DNA from 3 places in the Roseateles sp. GW821-FHT09H10 genome. Region 3 is predicted to be linked to each of the others. Evidence: predicted binding sites of a transcription regulator. Region 3 holds the regulator's gene; each other region holds the start of a gene.
What was found. Region 3 encodes LexA, which represses DNA repair genes until DNA is damaged. Its sites were predicted from a motif close to ACTGTATNNNNATACAGT; they were not measured.
Positions count from the first base shown of each region.

Region 1: a site for LexA is predicted at 4,634-4,651, ahead of recA (recombinase RecA). Genes of this name have one in related genera too.
Region 2: a site for LexA is predicted at 3,823-3,840, ahead of AC07OY_RS21125 (putative DNA modification/repair radical SAM protein). Genes of this name have one in related genera too.

Region 1 is NZ_JBWKOB010000002.1:1,286,902-1,293,034, reverse strand. It holds gene rodA (rod shape-determining protein RodA) at 1-1,116, shown strand, start outside; gene AC07OY_RS14055 (hypothetical protein) at 1,224-2,201, shown strand; gene AC07OY_RS14050 (sensor histidine kinase) at 2,155-3,663, opposite strand; gene AC07OY_RS14045 (response regulator) at 3,840-4,511, opposite strand; gene recA (recombinase RecA) at 4,688-5,731, shown strand; gene AC07OY_RS14035 (regulatory protein RecX) at 5,764-6,133, shown strand, end outside.
Region 2 is NZ_JBWKOB010000004.1:564,768-570,900, reverse strand. It holds gene AC07OY_RS21140 (glycosyltransferase family 4 protein) at 1-292, shown strand, start outside; gene lplT (lysophospholipid transporter LplT) at 309-1,580, opposite strand; gene AC07OY_RS21130 (catalase) at 1,629-3,722, opposite strand; gene AC07OY_RS21125 (putative DNA modification/repair radical SAM protein) at 3,847-5,097, shown strand; gene AC07OY_RS21120 (TIGR03915 family putative DNA repair protein) at 5,097-5,867, shown strand; gene AC07OY_RS21115 (hypothetical protein) at 5,861-6,133, opposite strand, start outside.
Region 3 is NZ_JBWKOB010000007.1:260,471-266,603, reverse strand. It holds gene AC07OY_RS27245 (hypothetical protein) at 1-211, shown strand, start outside; gene AC07OY_RS27240 (hypothetical protein) at 332-538, opposite strand; gene AC07OY_RS27235 (hypothetical protein) at 888-1,310, opposite strand; gene lexA (transcriptional repressor LexA) at 1,548-2,219, opposite strand; gene AC07OY_RS27225 (asparaginase) at 2,304-3,221, shown strand; partial or broken gene AC07OY_RS27220 (PEP-CTERM sorting domain-containing protein) at 3,218-3,307, opposite strand; partial or broken gene AC07OY_RS27215 (esterase-like activity of phytase family protein) at 3,560-4,531, opposite strand; gene AC07OY_RS27210 (organic hydroperoxide resistance protein) at 4,797-5,231, opposite strand; gene AC07OY_RS27205 (MarR family winged helix-turn-helix transcriptional regulator) at 5,272-5,763, opposite strand; gene AC07OY_RS27200 (DUF1304 domain-containing protein) at 5,891-6,133, shown strand, end outside.

The DNA of each region.
Region 1 (6,133 bases), on a different contig from region 3:
CGGCCCTGGTTCAGCGGCTTCGACATCCCGCTGCTGATCGCCATGCTGTGGATGTGCGGCTGGGGCCTGCTGTGCATGTACTCGGCCGGCTATGACCACGGCACCCGCTTCGTCGACCATGCCCGCAACATGGTGCTGGCCCTGGGCCTGATGTTCATCGTCGCCCAGGTGCCGCCGGGCAAGCTGATGGCCCTGGCCGTGCCGCTGTACGCGCTGGGCATCGGCCTGCTCATCGCCACCGCCGTCTTCGGCGTCACCAAGAAGGGCGCGACGCGCTGGCTCAACATCGGCATCACGCAGATCCAGCCGTCCGAGCTGCTCAAACTGGCCACGCCGCTGATGCTGGCCTGGTGGTTCCAGAAGCGCGAGGGCCTGCTGCGCTGGCCCGACTTCATCGCCGCCTTCGCGCTGCTGCTGTTGCCCTTCTTCCTGATCGCCAAGCAGCCCGACCTGGGCACCGGCATCCTGGTACTGGCCGCGGGCCTGTACGTGATCTTCTTCGCCGGCCTGCCCTGGAAGCTCATCGTGCCGGCCGTCGTGCTGGCCGCCGCCGGCGCGACCGCCCTGGTACTCAGCGAGGACGCCATCTGCCAGCCCGACCTCAAATGGCCGGTGCTGAAGGAATACCAGAAGCACCGCATCTGCACGCTGCTGGACCCGTCCAAGGACCCGCTGGGCAAGGGCTTCCACATCATCCAGGGCGAGATCGCCATCGGCTCGGGCGGCATGACGGGCAAGGGCTTCATGCAGGGCACCCAGACCCACCTGGAATTCATCCCCGAGCGCACCACCGACTTCATCTTCGCGGCCTTCGGCGAGGAGTTCGGCCTCCTCGGCGCGCTGGCGCTGCTGGGCGGCTTCACGGCCCTGATCCTGCGCGGGCTGATGATCGCCTCCGACGCGCCAACCCTGTTCACCCGGCTGATGGCCGGCGCGGTGACGCTGTCCTTCTTCACCTATGTCTTCGTCAACATGGGCATGGTCAGCGGCATCCTGCCCGTCGTCGGCGTGCCCCTGCCCTTCATCAGCTATGGCGGCACTGCCATGGTGACGCTGGGGCTGAGCCTGGGGCTGCTGATGTCGATTGCGCGGGTCAAGAAGCTGGTGAAGACCTGACGCCTGCGCAGACGCGCAGGTGAATAGGCACATGGGGGCCAAGCCAGCCCCGCCTCACCCAGCAGCTAACGTCATGACGGTCATGGCGTTCAGGCGGAAGGGGTGGAATGGCGGAGTTGCGCGGGACGGTGCTGTGGGTTCTGGCAGGCTTGGCGGGAGCCGGCTTGTTGTGGGCGAACTGGCCGGCCGACATCTCGTCCATTGACGCCCTGCCGGCGAACGGTTCGGTTGGCCACGCAGCCCCTGCGCCGGCACCGGTTGCCGCGAGCACGCCCGCATCGGCGGCAGTTTTGCTGGCGAATGGCGATGCGGCCCAGCGCCGCGACGACGCTCCGTCGTGGCGCAATCTTTACGCCGCGACTGACCTCTTTCCGCAGCTGCTGCAACTTCATCAGGCGCGGCGCATCGGTGGCTATGCGGCAGTGCGTGCGCTCAACCAGGCTTGCGTGGAGGCCACTTCCTGGTCCTTCTATCCCGACCGGGATCCGCTCACCCGTGCCGATGTGAACCATCCGGACCACGCCAGGCGTCTGGCCGCTCGCGAGCTGATCATGGCGCGCTGCGGCCACATGACAGCAGGAGGGGGCGGCGCGACGCTCCTGGGCGTTGGCGCGGGCGATACCGAGGGGCAGAAATTCATTCAGGCCTATCTGAAGCTGCAGGATCCCAGGGGCAAGTCGGCCGAGGCGTTGGGCGAGGCGCTGGCCGAGGTTGTCAGGCAGGGGCATCCCGAGGCGATGCTCAAGCTGTACCAAGCCACCCAGATCTCTCTAGCCTGGCGTGCGTTGGTCGCTCCCCAAGCCACCGAAGACGGTCTGCGCGCAGCGAGGATTGCGGAGCTGCGCTTCACGGCACCCGACGGCGGGCCGGCCGATCAGGACATCCGCCTCGCATTCCGCTGCTTCATGGCCGGCGCATGCAGCTACCGCTACGACGACCTGTCAGACATCACGGACCCGCAGCGGCGCGCGCAAATCCTGCAGACCGCCGCCGAGCTGGAAGCGGCGCTGCGCTCGCCCGATCCGGTCCAGGCCCTGTTCAGGAAGCGTTGGGCTCCAGCGTCGAAGCCGGAAAACGGATCGTGAACCGCGCCCCCGGCCCCTGGCCGTCGGGCGATTCGCCACCCGCCGCGCGGCGCAGCCGCGTGTCGTCCAGCGTCAGCTCGGCCTCGTGCTGCTGCACGATCTCGCGCACGATGGCCAGGCCCAGGCCCGAGCCCTCCACGCCGCTGCCCAGCGAGCGGTAGAAGGGCTGGAAGACCTTCTCGCGTTCATTGGGCGCGATGCCCGGCCCGGTGTCCTCGACCTGCAGCACGACGACCTGGCCGAAGGGGTCCTCGACGACGCGCACGGTCACGAGACCGCCGGCCGGCGTGTAGAGCAGCGCGTTGTCGACGAGGTTGCGGATCAGCTCGCCGATCAGCACCGGCTGGCCGTGCACGCGCAGCCGGCCGTCGTCGGGCACGACACCGTCATAGCCCAGGTCGATGCGCCGCTCCAGCGCCCGCGGCACGAAATCGCGCACGGTGTCGATGGCGATCTCGGCCAGGTTCAGCGGCTCGCGCTTCATGGCCTGCTCGGCATCCTCGGCGCGCGCCATGGCCAGCAGCTGGTTGACCATGTGGGCCGCGCGCTCGCTGGCGCGGGCGATCTGGGCCAGCGAGCGCTTGAGCTCGTCGGGCGAGGCGCGGCCGGCGTCAATCTCGCGCTGGATCAGCTCGGCCTGGGTGCGCAGGCCGGCCAGCGGCGTCTTCAGCTGGTGGGCCGCGTCGGCCAGGAAATGCTTCTGCCGGCTCATCGACGAGTCCAGCCGCGCCAGCAGATCGTTGATGGCCTGCACCAGCGGCGCGACCTCGTCGGGCACGCGCTGCTCGTCGATGGGCGACAGGTCGGAGCTCTCGCGCGAGCGGATGCGGCGCTGCAGTTCGTTCAGCGGCGAGATGCCGCGCGCCAGCGCCAGCCACACCAGCAGCACGGCCAGCGGCAGGATGACGAACTGCGGCAGGATGACGCCCTTGATGATCTCGTTGGTCAGCCGCGCCCGTTTGCCCAGGGTCTCGGCCACCTGCACCAGCATGGTCCGGGTCGAGCCCGCCTGGCCCTCGGGCGAGATCCACAGATAGGCGACGCGGACCGCGTCCGTGCCGACCTCGTCGTCGCGGAAATGCAGCTCCCAGGGCACGACGGGCGCGTCCTCGGTCGGCACCGGCAGCGTCGCGTCGCCGCTGAGCAGCTCGCCACGCAGGCCCAGGACCTGATAGAAGACCGTGTCGGAGGCGTCCGCGCGCAGCAGGGCCGCCGCCTCGGGCGCCAGCGCATAGCGGTCCCGTCCCTTGCTCGGCGCCTCGGTGGCCGCCACCTGCAGGCCCAGGCTGCGCGCCATCTCGCCCAGCTCGCGGTCATAGGGCCGGCTGGCAATGCCCTGGGCCACCAGCCAGGTCAGGGCCACGCTGATCGGCCAGATCAGCAGCAGCGGGGCGAGCATCCAGTCCAGGATCTCGCCGAACAGCGAGCCCTGCTGGGGGCTGGCGCCTTCCTTGGTTGGCATTTACGCGGACCGCAGCGCTGGGCCGCTCCCGAGCAAGGTCCGACCCTCACGGAGGGTCGGCGGCCGTACCCGGCCGGCGGGGTGCCCCATGTTTTGCCGCAGCGCTGGGCCGCTCCCGAGCAAGGTCCGACCCTCACGGAGGGTCGACGGCTGTACCCGGCCGGCGGGGTGCCCCATCACGAGTTGATCTTTTCCAGGCAGTAGCCCAGGCCGCGCACGGTCGCGATGCGGATGGGGCCCTGCTCGATCTTCTTGCGCAGCCGGTGGATATAGACCTCGATGGCGTTGTTCGAGACCTCCTCACCCCATTCGCACAAGCGCTCGACGAGCTGGTCCTTGCTGACGAGGCGGCCGGCGCGCTGCAGCAGCACCTCCAGCAGCGACAGCTCGCGCGCCGACAGCTCCAGCATCTGCTCATTGATATAGGCCACGCGGCCCGTCGCATCGAAGGTCAGCGGGCCATGCTTGATGAGGCTGCTCGCCGTGCCCAGGCCGCGGCGCGTCAGCGCGCGCACGCGCGCCTCCAGCTCCTGCAGCGAGAAGGGCTTGGCCATGTAGTCGTCGGCGCCCAGATCCAGCCCCTTGACGCGCTGCTCGACGCTGTCGGCGGCCGTCAGGATCAGCACCGGCATGGTCGACCCCCGCGCGCGCAGCTTGCGCAGCACCTCCAGCCCATGCAGGCGCGGCAGGCCCAGGTCCAGGATGACCAGGTCGAACTCATGCGTCGCCAGCGCCGTGTCGGCCTCGGTGCCCGAGCTGACACGGTCCACCGCATAGCCCGAGGCGCGCAGGGCGCGCAACAAGCCATCGGCCAGCACTTGGTCGTCTTCGGCAATCAGGATGCGCATAGCTCTTTTGTCTCCACCGCCGATGTTAGGCGGTGGCCGGCTGGCTCACGCCATGAGCCACCTGGCCCGCAGAATCTCATCAACACTGAGGTCGCTGCGGCCTCGGGCCAAGGGTCAAAACCACTGTACAAACATACAGATTGCCCCATAATTCAGACATTCCTTTGGAGAACCGCATGGACGCCCCCGTCAAAGCCCTGAACACCGAAAAAGCCAAGGCCCTGCAGGCCGCCCTCGCCCAGATCGAGAAGCAATTCGGCAAGGGTTCCATCATGCGCCTGGGTGAAGGCGAGGTCATCGAAGACATCCAGGTCGTCTCCACCGGCTCCCTGGGCCTGGACATCGCCCTGGGCGTCGGCGGCCTGCCGCGTGGCCGCGTCATCGAGATCTACGGCCCCGAGTCTTCCGGCAAGACCACGCTGACGCTGCAGGTCATCGCCGAGATGCAGAAGCTCGCCGGCACCTGCGCTTTCATCGACGCCGAGCACGCCCTGGACATCCAGTACGCCCAGAAGCTGGGCGTGAACCTGCAGGACCTGCTGATCAGCCAGCCCGACACCGGCGAACAGGCCCTCGAGATCGTCGACTCCCTGGTGCGCTCCGGCTCGGTGGACCTCATCGTCATCGACTCGGTCGCAGCCCTCACGCCCCGCGCCGAAATCGAGGGCGAGATGGGCGACCAGCTGCCCGGCCTGCAGGCCCGCCTGATGAGCCAGGCCCTGCGCAAGCTGACCGCCACCATCAAGAAGACCAACTGCACGGTCATCTTCATCAACCAGATCCGCATGAAGATCGGCGTCATGTTCGGCTCGCCCGAAACGACCACCGGCGGCAATGCGCTGAAGTTCTACGCCTCGGTGCGCCTGGACATCCGCCGCATCGGCTCGATCAAGAAGGGCGAGGAGATCATCGGCTCCGAGACCAAGGTCAAGGTCGTCAAGAACAAGGTCAGCCCCCCGTTCAAGACCGCCGAGTTCGACATCCTCTATGGCGAGGGCATCAGCCGCGAGGGCGAGATCGTTGACATGGGCGTCGTCCACAAGATCGTCGACAAGTCCGGCGCCTGGTATGCCTACAACGGCGACAAGATCGGCCAGGGCAAGGACAACGCCCGCGAATACCTGCGCGAGAACCCCGACATCGCCCGCGAGATCGAGAACAAGATCCGCGAAACGGTCGGCGTTGCCGCCCTGGGCGACGTCGCCGGCGACGCGGAGTAAGCCGCTACCGGCCCGGCACGCATCCGGCAGGCATGGCCACCCGCGGGCCGCTGTCGCTGAAGGCCCGGGCCATCGGCCTGTTGGCCCAGCGCGAGCACAGCCGCACGGAGCTGCGGCGCAAGTTGCTGCGCATCGAGCGCCAGCAGCGCGAGCGCGCGGCCACGAAGGCGGCGGCTGCCGAGACGGCTCCGGGGATGGGCGGGTCGGGCTTCATCCATGAGGATGATGTCGACAGCGAGGCCGGCGCCGGCGCGGCTACCGTCGACGCCCTGCTCGACGACCTCGCTGCCGCCGGCTATCTGAACGAAGGCCGCTTCGTCGAGTCCCGGCTGCATCTGCGCGCCGGCCGCTTCGGCACCCAGCGCATCCAGCAGGAACTGGCCCAGCACGGGCTCAAGCTGG
Region 2 (6,133 bases), on a different contig from region 3:
GGCCAGCGGCTGCGCCGTGGTGGCCTTCGAGAGCGCGGCGGCGGGCGAGCTGATCCGCAGCGGCGTGAATGGCTGGCTGGCGGGAGTGGGCAAGGAGTCCGATTTCGTCGCGGCGACGCGCGTGGCGGCCCTGGATGCTGTTGCACGGCGGTCCGTTGCCGAGGCCGCTCGCTCGACGGCGAGGCGGCTGGACTGGGCCGACATCACCGCACGCTTCGAGTCGGTGCTGGAAGCAGCGATCGCACGCGCGGAACCGAGTTTCGGACTCGCTGGCCTGCAGCCGGCTGCCTGAAAGGGCGGGAGGTCGCTCAGCGCCGCCGCCGGCGATCGATCCAGATCAACAGCGCGATGGCCAGGGCGACCAGGATGCCCAGGCTGCTCAGCGTCAGGCCGATGGGCAGTTCCACCGCCTCGCACACCGCATACGCCGCCAGCATCACCAGCACGCTCAGGTTCTCGTTGAAGCCCTGCACCGCGATCGAGCGGCCCGCGCTCAGCAGCGTGGCGCCGCGGTGCTGCAGCAGCGCGTTCAGCGGCACGACCATGGCGCCACCCACGGCGCCGACCAAGGCCAGCACGACCGCCGCCAGCGCCACGTCGCTGACCTGCGCCACCACCGGCATCAGCAGCCCCAGCGCCACGCCGGCCCACAGCCCGTGCCGCGCCTGATGCAGCGCCAGCCAGCGCCCCGCCGCCGCGGCACCACCGATGACGCCCAACGCCACGGCCGCCTGCAGGTAGGCGGCCTGGCTCAAGGGGAGGGCCAGCGCCTCGCCCGCCCAGCGCAGCACCGCGAACTGCAGCGTGGCGCCCACGCCCCAGAACAAGGTCGTTGCCGCCAGCGACAGGCCGCCTTCGCGGTCGCGCCACAGCTGGCGGTTGGCGGCGCGGAACTCGCGCAGCAGTGTCATCGGGTCGTGGGCGACGCTGCGCTGGCGCCGGCCGCTGTCGGGAATGCCGGCATTCAGCAGGCTCGACACCGCGTAGATGACGAACAGCGCCGCCAGCGAACCCGTCAACTTGTCGGCTGGCAGGTCCAGGCCGTCGCACAGTGCGGCGAGGTCGGACGCCAGCCAGGACGGGCTGACCAGCGCGCCGCCCAGCACCGCCCCCAGCAGCGCGGCGGACACGACGGTGATCTCTATCCAGCCATTGGCCTTCACCAGGGCTTCGGGCTCGGCCATCTCGGTGATGAGGCCGTATTTCGCCGGCGCATAGGCCGCGGCCCCCAGACCGACGATGGCCAGCGCGGCGACGGGATGCAGGCCCAGGGCCAGCAGGCTCAGGCCGACGATCTTGACGATGTTCATGGCGGCCATCACGCGGCCCTTGGCGAAGGCATCGGCCAGCGGGCCGACCCAGGGCGCCAGCACGACGTAGGCGGCCATGAAGCCCACTTTCAGCAACGGGGCCCACCAAGGGGGGAAGCCCTGGTTGGCCAGCAGCGCGATGGCGACGATCAGCAGCGCGTTGTCGGCCAGGGCCGAGGCGAACTGGGCGCTGATGACGAGGCCGAAGCCGCGCGGCAGGGCCGGTCGTGCAGCGCAGAGCGAGTTGGCGGCGGAAGAGGGGGCATGCACGAGCGCCGCACTGTGACGGCGCGGCGTGAAATGCCGATGACGACGGCGTCAGGGCAGGGGGTGCACGCGCTCCTCGCGGTCCCACTGGCGTGTCGCAGCCGCCTCAACGAAGACCAGGGCCTTGGCGTCCAGCGCGCAGACGCCGTCGTCGGCCACGAGGTGCAGCGCCTCGACCAGCAGCTTGCCGCCCTCGTCATGGCCGATGGCCTTCAGATGGGCGTAGGCCTGGCGTACGAAGCTCGCGGCGGTGTCGTCCTGCGCGAGTTGCTGGGCGGCGGCGGACGACAGCACCAGGGCGACGGCATCGAAAGCCGCTGCCGGGCTGCCGGCCAGGCGTGCGTCGGCGGGCTGCTGGCTGCCGTCATTCAGCCTGGCGCCGCCGATCCTGGGCGCCAGCTTCTGCACCTTGGCGCCGGCCTTGCGCAGCGCCTTCTCCACAGAAGCGAGGCGCTTGGCGTCGGAGTCATCGCTAAACAGGATGGCCACGCAGCGGTCCTGCAGCGAGGGTGGGGTCTTGTCGATGATGCTCAAGGCGGGCGAGGGCGGCAGGTCCTGCACGGGCGCGGCAGGTTTCGCAGCGGGCGGCAGCGTCGCCAGGCCCAGGCCGGCGGCGACGCGCCTGCCCAGGTCGGCGTCGATGACGCGCAGATGGCCCACCATGCGCTCGCGCACCGCCGGCGTTTCCACCTTGCTCAGCTCGAACACCAGGGCCGCGGCGATGTGGGCCTGCTCCAGCGCGTTCTGGCTGCGGAAGAACATGCGGGCCTGGCTGTAGTGATCGGCAAAGCTCTCGGGGCGGATGCGGCCTTTTGCACCGGTCTCGTCGGGCTCGCTCTGCGCCGCAAAGCTCTGGAAGCCGCGCGGCGCTTCATACGGCGCGTCGGTTTGCAGGCTGCTCGGCTCGTAGGCGACGCGGCCGGTGGGCACGCGGGTCTGCATGTGGCCGTCGCGCGTGGTGGTGTGGAAGGGGCACTTGGGCGCGTTGATCGGCAGCTGGTCGAAGTTGGGCGTGCCCAGGCGCGACAGCTGGGTGTCGAGATAGCTGAACAGGCGGCCCTGCAGCAGCGGGTCGTTGGAGAAGTCGATGCCCGGCGGCAGGTTGGCCGGGCAGTAGGCAACCTGCTCGTTCTCGGCGAAGTGGTTGACCGGGTTGCGGTTCAGCGTCATGCGGCCGATGACCTGCAGCGGCACCAGCTCCTCGGGGATGAGCTTGGTCGGGTCCAGATGGTCGAAGGGGAAGTCGGCGGCCTGGGCCTCGGTGAAGAGCTGCACGGCCAGATCCCAGGCCGGAAAGCGGCCTTCGTCGATGGACGTCCACAGGTCGCGGCGGTGCGCGTCCGGGTCGGCGCCGGCCAGCTGCACGGCCTCGTCCCACAGCGTGCTCTGCAGGCCGAGCACGGGGCGCCAGTGGAACTTGACGAAGGTGCTCTTGCCCTTGGCGTCCAGCAGCCGGAAGCTGTGGATGCCGAAGCCCTCGATGAAGCGCAGCGAGCGCGGGAGGGTGCGGTCGCTCATGGCCCACATGATCATGTGCATGCTCTCGGGCATCAGCGAGATGAAGTCCCAGAAGGTGTCGTGGGCGCTGGCGGCCTGCGGGAAGCCGCGGTCGGGCTCCATCTTCACGGCGTGGACGAGATCGGGGAACTTCATCGCGTCCTGGATGAAGAAGACCGGGATGTTGTTGCCGACCAGGTCCCAGTTGCCCTCGGGCGTGTAGAGCTTGACGGCGAAGCCGCGCACATCGCGCGGCGTGTCCACCGACCCCGCGCCGCCGGCCACGGTGGAGAAGCGCGTGAACACCGGTGTCTTCACGCCCACCTCGGTCAGCACGCGGGCCGTCGTGTATTTGCTGAGCGATGTGTGCAGCTCGAACACGCCATGCGCCGCCGAGCCGCGCGCATGCACGATGCGCTCGGGGATGCGCTCGTGATCGAAGTGGGTGATCTTCTCGCGCAGGATGAAGTCTTCCAGCAGCGTGGGCCCGCGCGCGCCGGCCTTCAGCGAAGTCTGGTTGTTGGCGACCGGGATGCCCTGGTTGGTCGTCAGCGGCGGATGCGTGCCGCCGGCCTGGTGATGCAGTTCACCGCCGCTGCCGCGCTGGACGTTGGCGGATGGTGCGGTGGTGCGGGGGGGCTTGGCCATGTGCGGCTCCTGGCGTTGGCGGGGTGCCCGAGGACTCTAGGAAGTCAGTGCAGGCGGGCGTGTAGGACCTGGCGCCGGATACATCTGCGACCCATCAAACACTGTATGCATGTACAGTCCTTGCATGGAGATCCAGGACAAGCTCGCCATCCTTGCGGACGCCGCCAAATACGACGCTTCCTGTGCCAGCAGCGGCACCGAGAAGCGCGATTCGCGTGACGGCAGGAGCCTGGGCTCGACGAGCAACGGCATCTGCCATGCCTACACGCCCGACGGCCGCTGCGTGTCCCTGCTGAAGGTGCTGCTGACCAACTGGTGCGTGTACGACTGCCTCTACTGCATCAATCGCAAGTCCAGCGACACGCGGCGCGCGCGCTTCGCCATCGACGAGGTCGTGCAGCTGACGCTGTCCTTCTACCGCCGCAACGTCATCGAAGGGCTGTTCCTGTCCAGCGGCATCATCCGCACGCCCGACTACACGATGGAGCAGGTCATCGAGGTCGCGCGGCGGCTGCGGGAGCAGGAACACTTCAAGGGCTATATCCACCTGAAGACGATTCCCGATGCCAGCCCGGAGCTGGTCGAGCGCGCGGGCCGCTATGCCGACCGCCTGTCCATCAATGTCGAGCTGCCCAGCGCCGCCAGCCTGAAGTCGCTGGCGCCGCAGAAGGATGCAGCGGGCATCGAGCGCACCATGACGCGCATCCAGCTGCGCCTGCAGGCCGCGCGCGAAGCCAGGCGCGAAGCCGAAGCCGTGCGTGCACTGCCCGGCGCCGCAGCCCGTGCGGTGAAGCCGCCGCCTTTCGCGCCGGCGGGGCAGAGCACCCAGCTCATCGTCGGCGCCGATGCGTCGGACGACCGCACCGTGCTGCTGCTTTCCAGCCGCCTGTACAGCGGGCAGCGCCTGCGTCGCGTCTACTACTCGGCCTACAGCCCCATCCCGCATGCCAGCAGCCAGCTGCCGCCCCAGGCCGCGCCGCTGCTGCGCGAGCATCGCCTCTACCAGGCCGACTGGCTGCTGCGCTTCTATGGCTTCGCTGCGGACGAGATCGTCACCGAGGCCGGCTTCCTGTCGCTGCAGCACGACCCCAAGCTGGCCTGGGCCCTGGCCCATCCCGAGGCCTTCCCCCTGGATGTCGACCGTGCGTCGCGCGAGGGCCTGCTGCGCGTGCCCGGCCTGGGCGTGAACTCCGTCGACAAGCTGCTGGCCGCAAGGCTGCATCGCCGCCTGCGCCGCGCCGACCTGCTCGCCCTCGGGCCGGCGGCCGGCAAGGCGCTGCCCTTTCTGATCGCCGTCGACCATCGCCCCCGTGCCGCGGACCTGCAGGCCCTGGCGCAGCCCGCGCTGGCGCCGCAGCAGGCCGCCTTGTTCTGATGCACCTGCCATTGCGCCACCCCTCGGACTGGGCTGGCTTCGCCGCCCAGCTGCCCGAACTGCTGGGTGCGGCCGGTGCGGGCTGGACGCATGACGTCGGTGACCAGGCTGCGCTGTTCGCGACAGAGGTCACCACGGCGCCTCCCTGCGCCTGGACGCCGCCCGAGGGCTGGGATGAACTCGGCCGGCGCGTCGCCATGCATGCCGACGACAGCCGCTATGCCCGCCTGCTGGCCTTCGCGCGCCGTCTGCAGCACGAGCCGCTGCTGTGGTTCGACGAATTCGACCCGGAGCGGCGCCGCCTGCGCGCCATGGCCCGCCAGGTCGACCGCGAGATCCACAAGATGCACGCCTTCGTGCGCTTTCGCGAGGTGGCCGACGAGCAGGCGGCCGGCGGCCGTCGCCATGTCGCCTGGTTCGAGCCGGCGCACCATGTGCTGCGGGCGGTGGCGCCCTTCTTCGTGCGCCGCTTTGCCCAGCACCCCTGGGCCATCCTGACGCCGCTGGGCTGCCTGCACTGGGATGGCCGGCGCCTGAGCGGCGCGGGTCCGGCCCGGCGGGCCGATGCGCCGCCCGAGGACGCCGGCGGTGCCCTGTGGCTGACCTATTACCGCAGCATCTTCAATCCGGCGCGGCTCAAGGTGGCCACCATGAAGAAGGAAATGCCGGTGCGCTACTGGGCCCAGATGCCCGAGACCCGGCTCATCAGCGAACTCGTGCGTGACGCGCCCCGGCGCGAGGCCGGCATGCTGGCGCAGCGCGATCAGTAGGCGAGCCGCAGGCCGACGCCAATCGAGTCCTGGCGCTGCGTGTAGTTCGACAGCGTGTTCATCGGGCCGAAATGGGCCTGCACGAACAGCGGCAGACGCAGGCGCTTGTCGCCTTCGCCGCCGACGTCGTACTGCCAGCTGAGGGTGTGCGAGGAATGCTTGAGGCCGCTGTCGCCGATCTGCGAGGTGAGCTCGAACCGGCCCCAATCCCGCAGGAACAGGCCGGCACGCACCTTCAGTCTTTCGTAGTGCCGGAACCGCAGCCC
Region 3 (6,133 bases):
GGAGACTTTTGCGGCAGCATCGAAGATCAAAAGCGGCCGACCCGTTGTGATGATTCAGTATTTTGACTGGAACGCTTTTGGTGGCGACTACCACCATCCTGGTCTTATTGGCCTGCCGCCAGAGATCAGCCTTTGTTTTCAATCAGAAACCACGGCGGATCGCTTGATTGATTGGCTTGACAAGTGTCAATCAAACCGACCCGCAGCGTGACGACGCGCCGCAGGACCGGGCAGCACCCTGCCGCCGCGGCTCCCCGGGGTCAGCTGACCCCGGACGCCGATCCAGTCGTTGGCAGGGCGCGTTTATGTAGCGTCGAACCCTTCAGACGCGTCAACCTTGGGTTGTAGGTGAAGTCTTCAGCGCGGCATGGCGGCCTTCCGTCTGCGCGGTAGGGATTTGCGCAACCGTGCCGCAAAGGAGCACATCCGCATCGCCCTGCCTGTGCTGCTCGGCTTGGTCGACAGTGCAGGTCTGCCTCAGCTTCATGTCGCCTTTAAATCGCCGGATGAACGTGCGCAGCAGTGCGTTGGCGCTCATGGGCACTTCCCCGGCGTGCGCAGTGCGCGACGATCTAGAGAAGCTCACAGGGATCACAACGCTTGGCTCATCGTGCGTTTGTCGGCCCGTGGACTCGGCCGGCTGACCGGGTAACTTTCCGGGTAACTCTCTCGATCCATTGATGGGAAACCCAATGGTTATTAGGCCTTCTGGCGAGAGTTTGGGTGACCCCGGCCCACCATTCAAGGGTCCAACAAAGACCGCAACGACTGAAAGCGCCAGGTGAACCCATCACCTGGCGCTTTTTTCTTGCGCATGGGGCCCGCACTGACCACTTGTGTCCGGATTCCGCAGAGGCTGCCGTCGGCACCTCGATCGATCTTCGAGATCAGGGAACCCGCGTGGGCTTGCAGTCTTTCGGGCCCTTGGCAACCGGGATCGAAGTCCTGCGATACGAATTGCTCTCACCCGCGTGAAGCTGGAAGACTTCGACCGAACACAGCGCCCGGCCGGATCGGAACTGGACCTCGTACTGGCCGTCGGCCTCGGGTGTGAACGTCACGGGAAGGCTGCAAGTCCGGACGGCCATGAGGTCGTGGGGGCCAATTTGGCTGTAGAGCAATGTCACGGCTCGCTGAGCAGGCATGGCGACTTCCAAGGTCTCCGATTCGGGCCGGCCACTGCTTCCCAGCATCTGCGGCCTGATCCCCCTGGACGCGTCCTTCTCCGGCGTGGGAAGCATCGCTTTGCTGCCGATCACGCCGATGGCCTGCGGTCCTTCGCAACCCGCGGTTGAGAAGGTATGAACCATCGCAAAGGCTTCGTTTCCAACGTAGCGGACGCGAACCTGGGAGACCGGCCCGCTCGTCGGTTGGACATAGTGAGGTGTGCATGCGGCGGTCAGCGCAACCGCGACAGGAAGCAAGAGCCAACACGTTTCCCGTTTCACCACTTTCCTCCCTTCCCGCGGCCTTGGCGCCGCACGTGTTCAAGCAAAAAAGGGCCCGTGTCGACGACAGGGGCCCTCTTCATTTCGAGCGCACCAGGATCAATTGAACCCTTGCCCGCGGATCAGGCCGACGGCCAGGCCCTCGATGCTGAAGCTCTCGCTGTGCTCGTTGATGCGGATGGGCTCGAAGTCGGGGTTCTCGGGCAGCAGCTCGATGCCTTCCGGGCCGCGCTTGAAGCGCTTCACGGTGACCTCCTCGCCGACGCGGGCCACGACGATCTGGCCGTTGCGGGCTTCCTTGGCCGACTGCACGGCGAGCAGGTCGCCGTCGAGGATGCCGATGTCCTTCATGCTCATGCCCTTGACCTTGAGCAGGTAGTCGGGCTTTTTGGAGAACAGGCTGGGCTCGACGTTGTAGGTCTGCTCGACATGCTCCTGGGCCAGGATGGGGGCGCCAGCGGCAACGCGGCCGATCAGCGGCAGCGTCAGCTGCGCAAGGCTGGGAATGGGCAGGCTGAACTGGCGCGCCCGATTGACGGCGCCCAGCACTTCGGATTTGAGGCGGATGCCGCGCGAGGTGCCGCCGACGAGTTCCAGCATGCCTTTGCGGGCCAGGGCCTGCAGATGTTCCTCGGCCGCGTTGGCGGATTTGAAACCGAGCTCGGCGGCGATCTCGGCGCGGGTCGGTGGGGCGCCGGTGCTTTCGATCGCTTTGCGGACCAGGTCGAAGATCTGCTGCTGGCGGGCGGTAAGCTTGGGTTGGTCTTGCACGGTCGGCCTTCTGAAGGGGCTGGCGATTTGTCCAGCACCTGTATTTTTGTCCAGGAACCCAAGAAATTGCAAATCTCTGCACCTTTGATTGTCATTTTGGGTACCGGCGGCACGATTGCCGGTACCGCCAAGACCGCCAGTGATGGCGTGGGCTACACCGCCGCACAGCTGAGCGTCACTGACCTGCTGGCGGCCGTGCCGAGCCTGGCGGCCCAGCGCCTGGAGGCGCACCAGGTCGCCCAGCTCGACAGCAAGGACATGGATTTCGCGACCTGGCAGAAGCTCGCGAATGCGGTGCAGCAGCAGTTGGACCGGCCCGAGGTCGGTGGCATCGTCATCACCCACGGCACCGACACGCTGGAGGAAACGGCCTACTTTCTGCAGCGGGTGCTGGCGCCTGCCAAGCCCGTCGTGCTGACCGCCGCCATGCGCCCGGCGACGGCGCTGGCGCCGGATGGGCCACAGAACCTCTCCGACGCCGTCCAGGTGGCGGCCGCGCCTGGCGCCCGGGGCGTTGTCGTCGCCTTTGCCGGCCGCGTGCACGATGCGGTCCAGGTGCGCAAGACGCACAGCTACCGGGTCGACGCTTTCGAGTCGGTCGACGGTGCCCTGGTCGCGCGCGTGGAAGAGGGCGTTGTTCGCGTGGTCGGCCGCTGGCCGTCGGGCGAGGCCCTGGGCCTGCCGCGGATCGCCGCGCCGGCCGAGCGCTGGCCCCGGGTCGAGATCGTCATGAACCACGCCGGTGCTGACGGCTCGGTCGTGCGGGCGCTGTGGGCCAGCGGCATCGACGGCCTGGTGGCCGCCGGCACCGGCAACGGCACGCTGAGCCGCGGGCTGGATGCCGCGCTGAGCGAGGCGCAGGCCGGCGGCGTGAGGGTCGTGCGTAGCACGCGCTGCGACGCCGGCCCGGTCATGGATCTGCCCGGCCTGCTGCCCAGCGCGGGCGCGCTGAGTCCGGTCAAGGCCAGGATCGAGCTGATCCTGACCCTGCTGGCTGCCTAGGCCTTGCGGCGGCGGGCGATCAGGCCGACGGCGCCGAGGCCGGCCAGCAGCATCGCGCAGGTGCCGGGCTCGGGGACGGGCGCGGTGTAGCCGCCCAGGTCGGCGGCAGAGACCTTGTAGCCGTTCAGCAGGCCTGGAATCAGCGCGTAGCCGGCCGGCAGCGAGGCGACGTTGGCGCCCAGGTCGGTGCCGTTGTCGCGGATGTACTGGCAGGCGCTCGTCGTGCCCATGGGGCACTGGATGCGCGACACGTTGGCCGTGCCGACCAGCGACGGGTTGAAGTAGACGTCGTACTGCGCGCTGGTGCCGGCGATCTGGGTGACGGAGTAGTCGTTGTCCGTGCCGGCCAGCAGCAGGAAGGAGCCGTCGGCGAGCTGCGGGCCGACCGTCAGGCCTTCCCATTTCTCGGGCGAGCGGCCACCGAAGGCGGCAGGGTTGTTGACGCCCAGGTTCAGCAGCGGCGACGCGCTCTTGGTCACGGCCACCGTGCCACCCGGCAGGGCCAGCGTGTTCAGGTCGATGCCGGAAACGTCGGTGGCGCCGGCGATGTCGATGACATGGACCTGCTTGTCCGGGCTGGCGAGGTTGGACGCCGCACCCACGCCGCGGTTGTTGCGCTCCAGGACCATGAAGCGGTGGTCGTCGAGGGCCACGATGGCCGAGATGCCGCCGCCCTGGGCCGGCGCAGGGCCGGAGCCGTTCATGCGGTAGGCGTACTGCGCGACCGCATTGCCGCTGTCCAGATCGAACTTGATGATGCGGGCATACATGCTGCGGCCGGCCGCCGTGCTGTCGGCGACGGTGCCGTTCTGCAGCATCGCGAAAGCGTACTTGCCGTCGGGGCTGATGGCCAGGCCTTCCAGGCCGCGATTGACCTCGCGGCCGGCCGTGGCGGTCGGCGGCAGGGCGTTGTAGTCGACGCCGCCGCCGGCCTTGGGCACCAGATTGGCCGGCATGTTCAGCGCGCGCACGAACTGGCCGCTGCGGTTGAACTCGTAGACCGAGGTGCCGTACTCGTCGGAGACCAGCAGATTGCCGTCGCGCGGGTTGACGACGACGCCCTCAGGGTCGAAGGCATTGCCCAGCATGGCTGGGTTGGACGGCGCGATGCCGTTGTAGGCCACGCCGTTGTTCGTGAACTTGACGGTCTGCTGGACCTGGAAATTGCTGATCGCGCCCGTCGTCGGGTTCACGTCGATGGTGAAGCGCTGGATGCGGGTGTCGTAGGACAGCGTGCCGCCGCCAGGGCCGCGGTCGGACAGGGCCCACCATTCATTGCGCTGGCGGTCGTAGTAGAGGTCGGAAAACATGCCCAGCCGGCCGTCGTTGACGGACGTGCCGTACTGGTCACCCAGGCTGCCGGGGACGACGATGCTGCCGGTGAAGCTGGGGGCGGCTTGCGCGCCCGTGGCCAGCGCCAGTGCGGCAGCGGCGAGGAATGTTTTCTTCATGGTCTGCGGTCGCCAGGTTGTGACAAAACTCACATCCTAGGAAGCAGGCCATGACGAAGTGATGACACCGGCAGGCCCGCGCGGGGCCTGCCGGTGCTTGGAGCCCGCCGTGGCGGGCGGGGCATCAGACGATGGTCAGCGAGACGTCGACGTTGCCGCGGGTGGCGTTCGAGTAGGGGCAGACCTCGTGCGCGGTCTTGACCAGGGCTTCCAGGGCGGCGCGGTCCATGCCGGGCACGGAGATCTTCATGTCGACCTGGATGCCGAAGGCACCCGGCTTGTTGGCGTGGGGGCCGATGGCGACGTCGCTGGTGATCGAGACCTCGGCGGGCAGGCTGATCTTCTGCTTGCCGGCAACGGCCTTCATGGCGCCGATGAAGCAGGCGGAATAGCCGGCCGCGAACAGCTGCTCGGGGTTGGTGCCGGGGCCGCCGGCGCCGCCCAGTTCCTTGGGCGTGGACAGGGTCACGTCGATGGCGCCGTCGGACGACTTGGCGGTGCCGGCGCGGCCGCCGGTGGCAGTGGCGGTGGCGGTGTAGAGGGCTTTTTCGATGGCCATGGTGGGCTCCTTTGGGGTGGTCGGTGGGTGGGGGAAGGAATCAGGCGGCCGCGTCGGCAGCCTTGTTGAGTTGCTGGCGCAGTTGCGTGAGCCGCTGCGTCAGCGCGATGACCTCGTCCAACTCGCAGGCGCTGGCGCAGGCGAGGTGGCTGGGGATGTCCAGGGCCATCTCGCGCAATTGGCGGCCCTGGGGTGTCAGGAAGATGTCGACACGGCGCTCGTCGTCGCGGGCGCGGCGGCGCTCGATATGGCCCAGGGCCTCCAGGCGCTTGAGCAGCGGCGTCAGCGTGCCGGAGTCCAGCGACAGGCGCTGGCCCAGTTGAGACACGCTCGGGCCCTCGACCTCCCACAGCACCAGCATGACGAGGTATTGCGGATAGGTCAGGCCCAGCGGGGCCAGCAGGGGCTTGTAGATGCGGGTCATGGCCAGCGAGCTGCTGTACAGCGCGAAGCACAGCTGGCGGTCCAGCTGCAGCCATTCACCGCGCGGATCGGCGGTGGGGGAGGGGGTCTTGCTGCGTGCCATGGCCATTAATGTAGTTCGCAATTTAATTGCGCACAAGCTAAATGGTCTTTCTGGTCTTTTGGGTGACACCGGACCCTAGGTTGATCTGAGACGATGCGCCACCCCCAAACATGAAAAGACGAGGAGAGAGCCCATGTTGATGGTCGCAATCGTGCTCGCGGCGCTGGTGGCGCTGCTGCATCTGTACTTCCTGGTGCTGGAGATGTTCTTCTGGACCAAGCCGCTGGGCCGCAAGGCCTTCGGGCTGGACGCGGACTTCGCCGAGCGCAGCAAGGCGCTGGCGGCCAACCAGGGCCTGTACAACGGCTTCCTGGTGGCGGGCCTGGTCTATGGGCTGGTGCTGGGCGCCGCGGGCGCGGGCAAGCCCTGGCTGGTG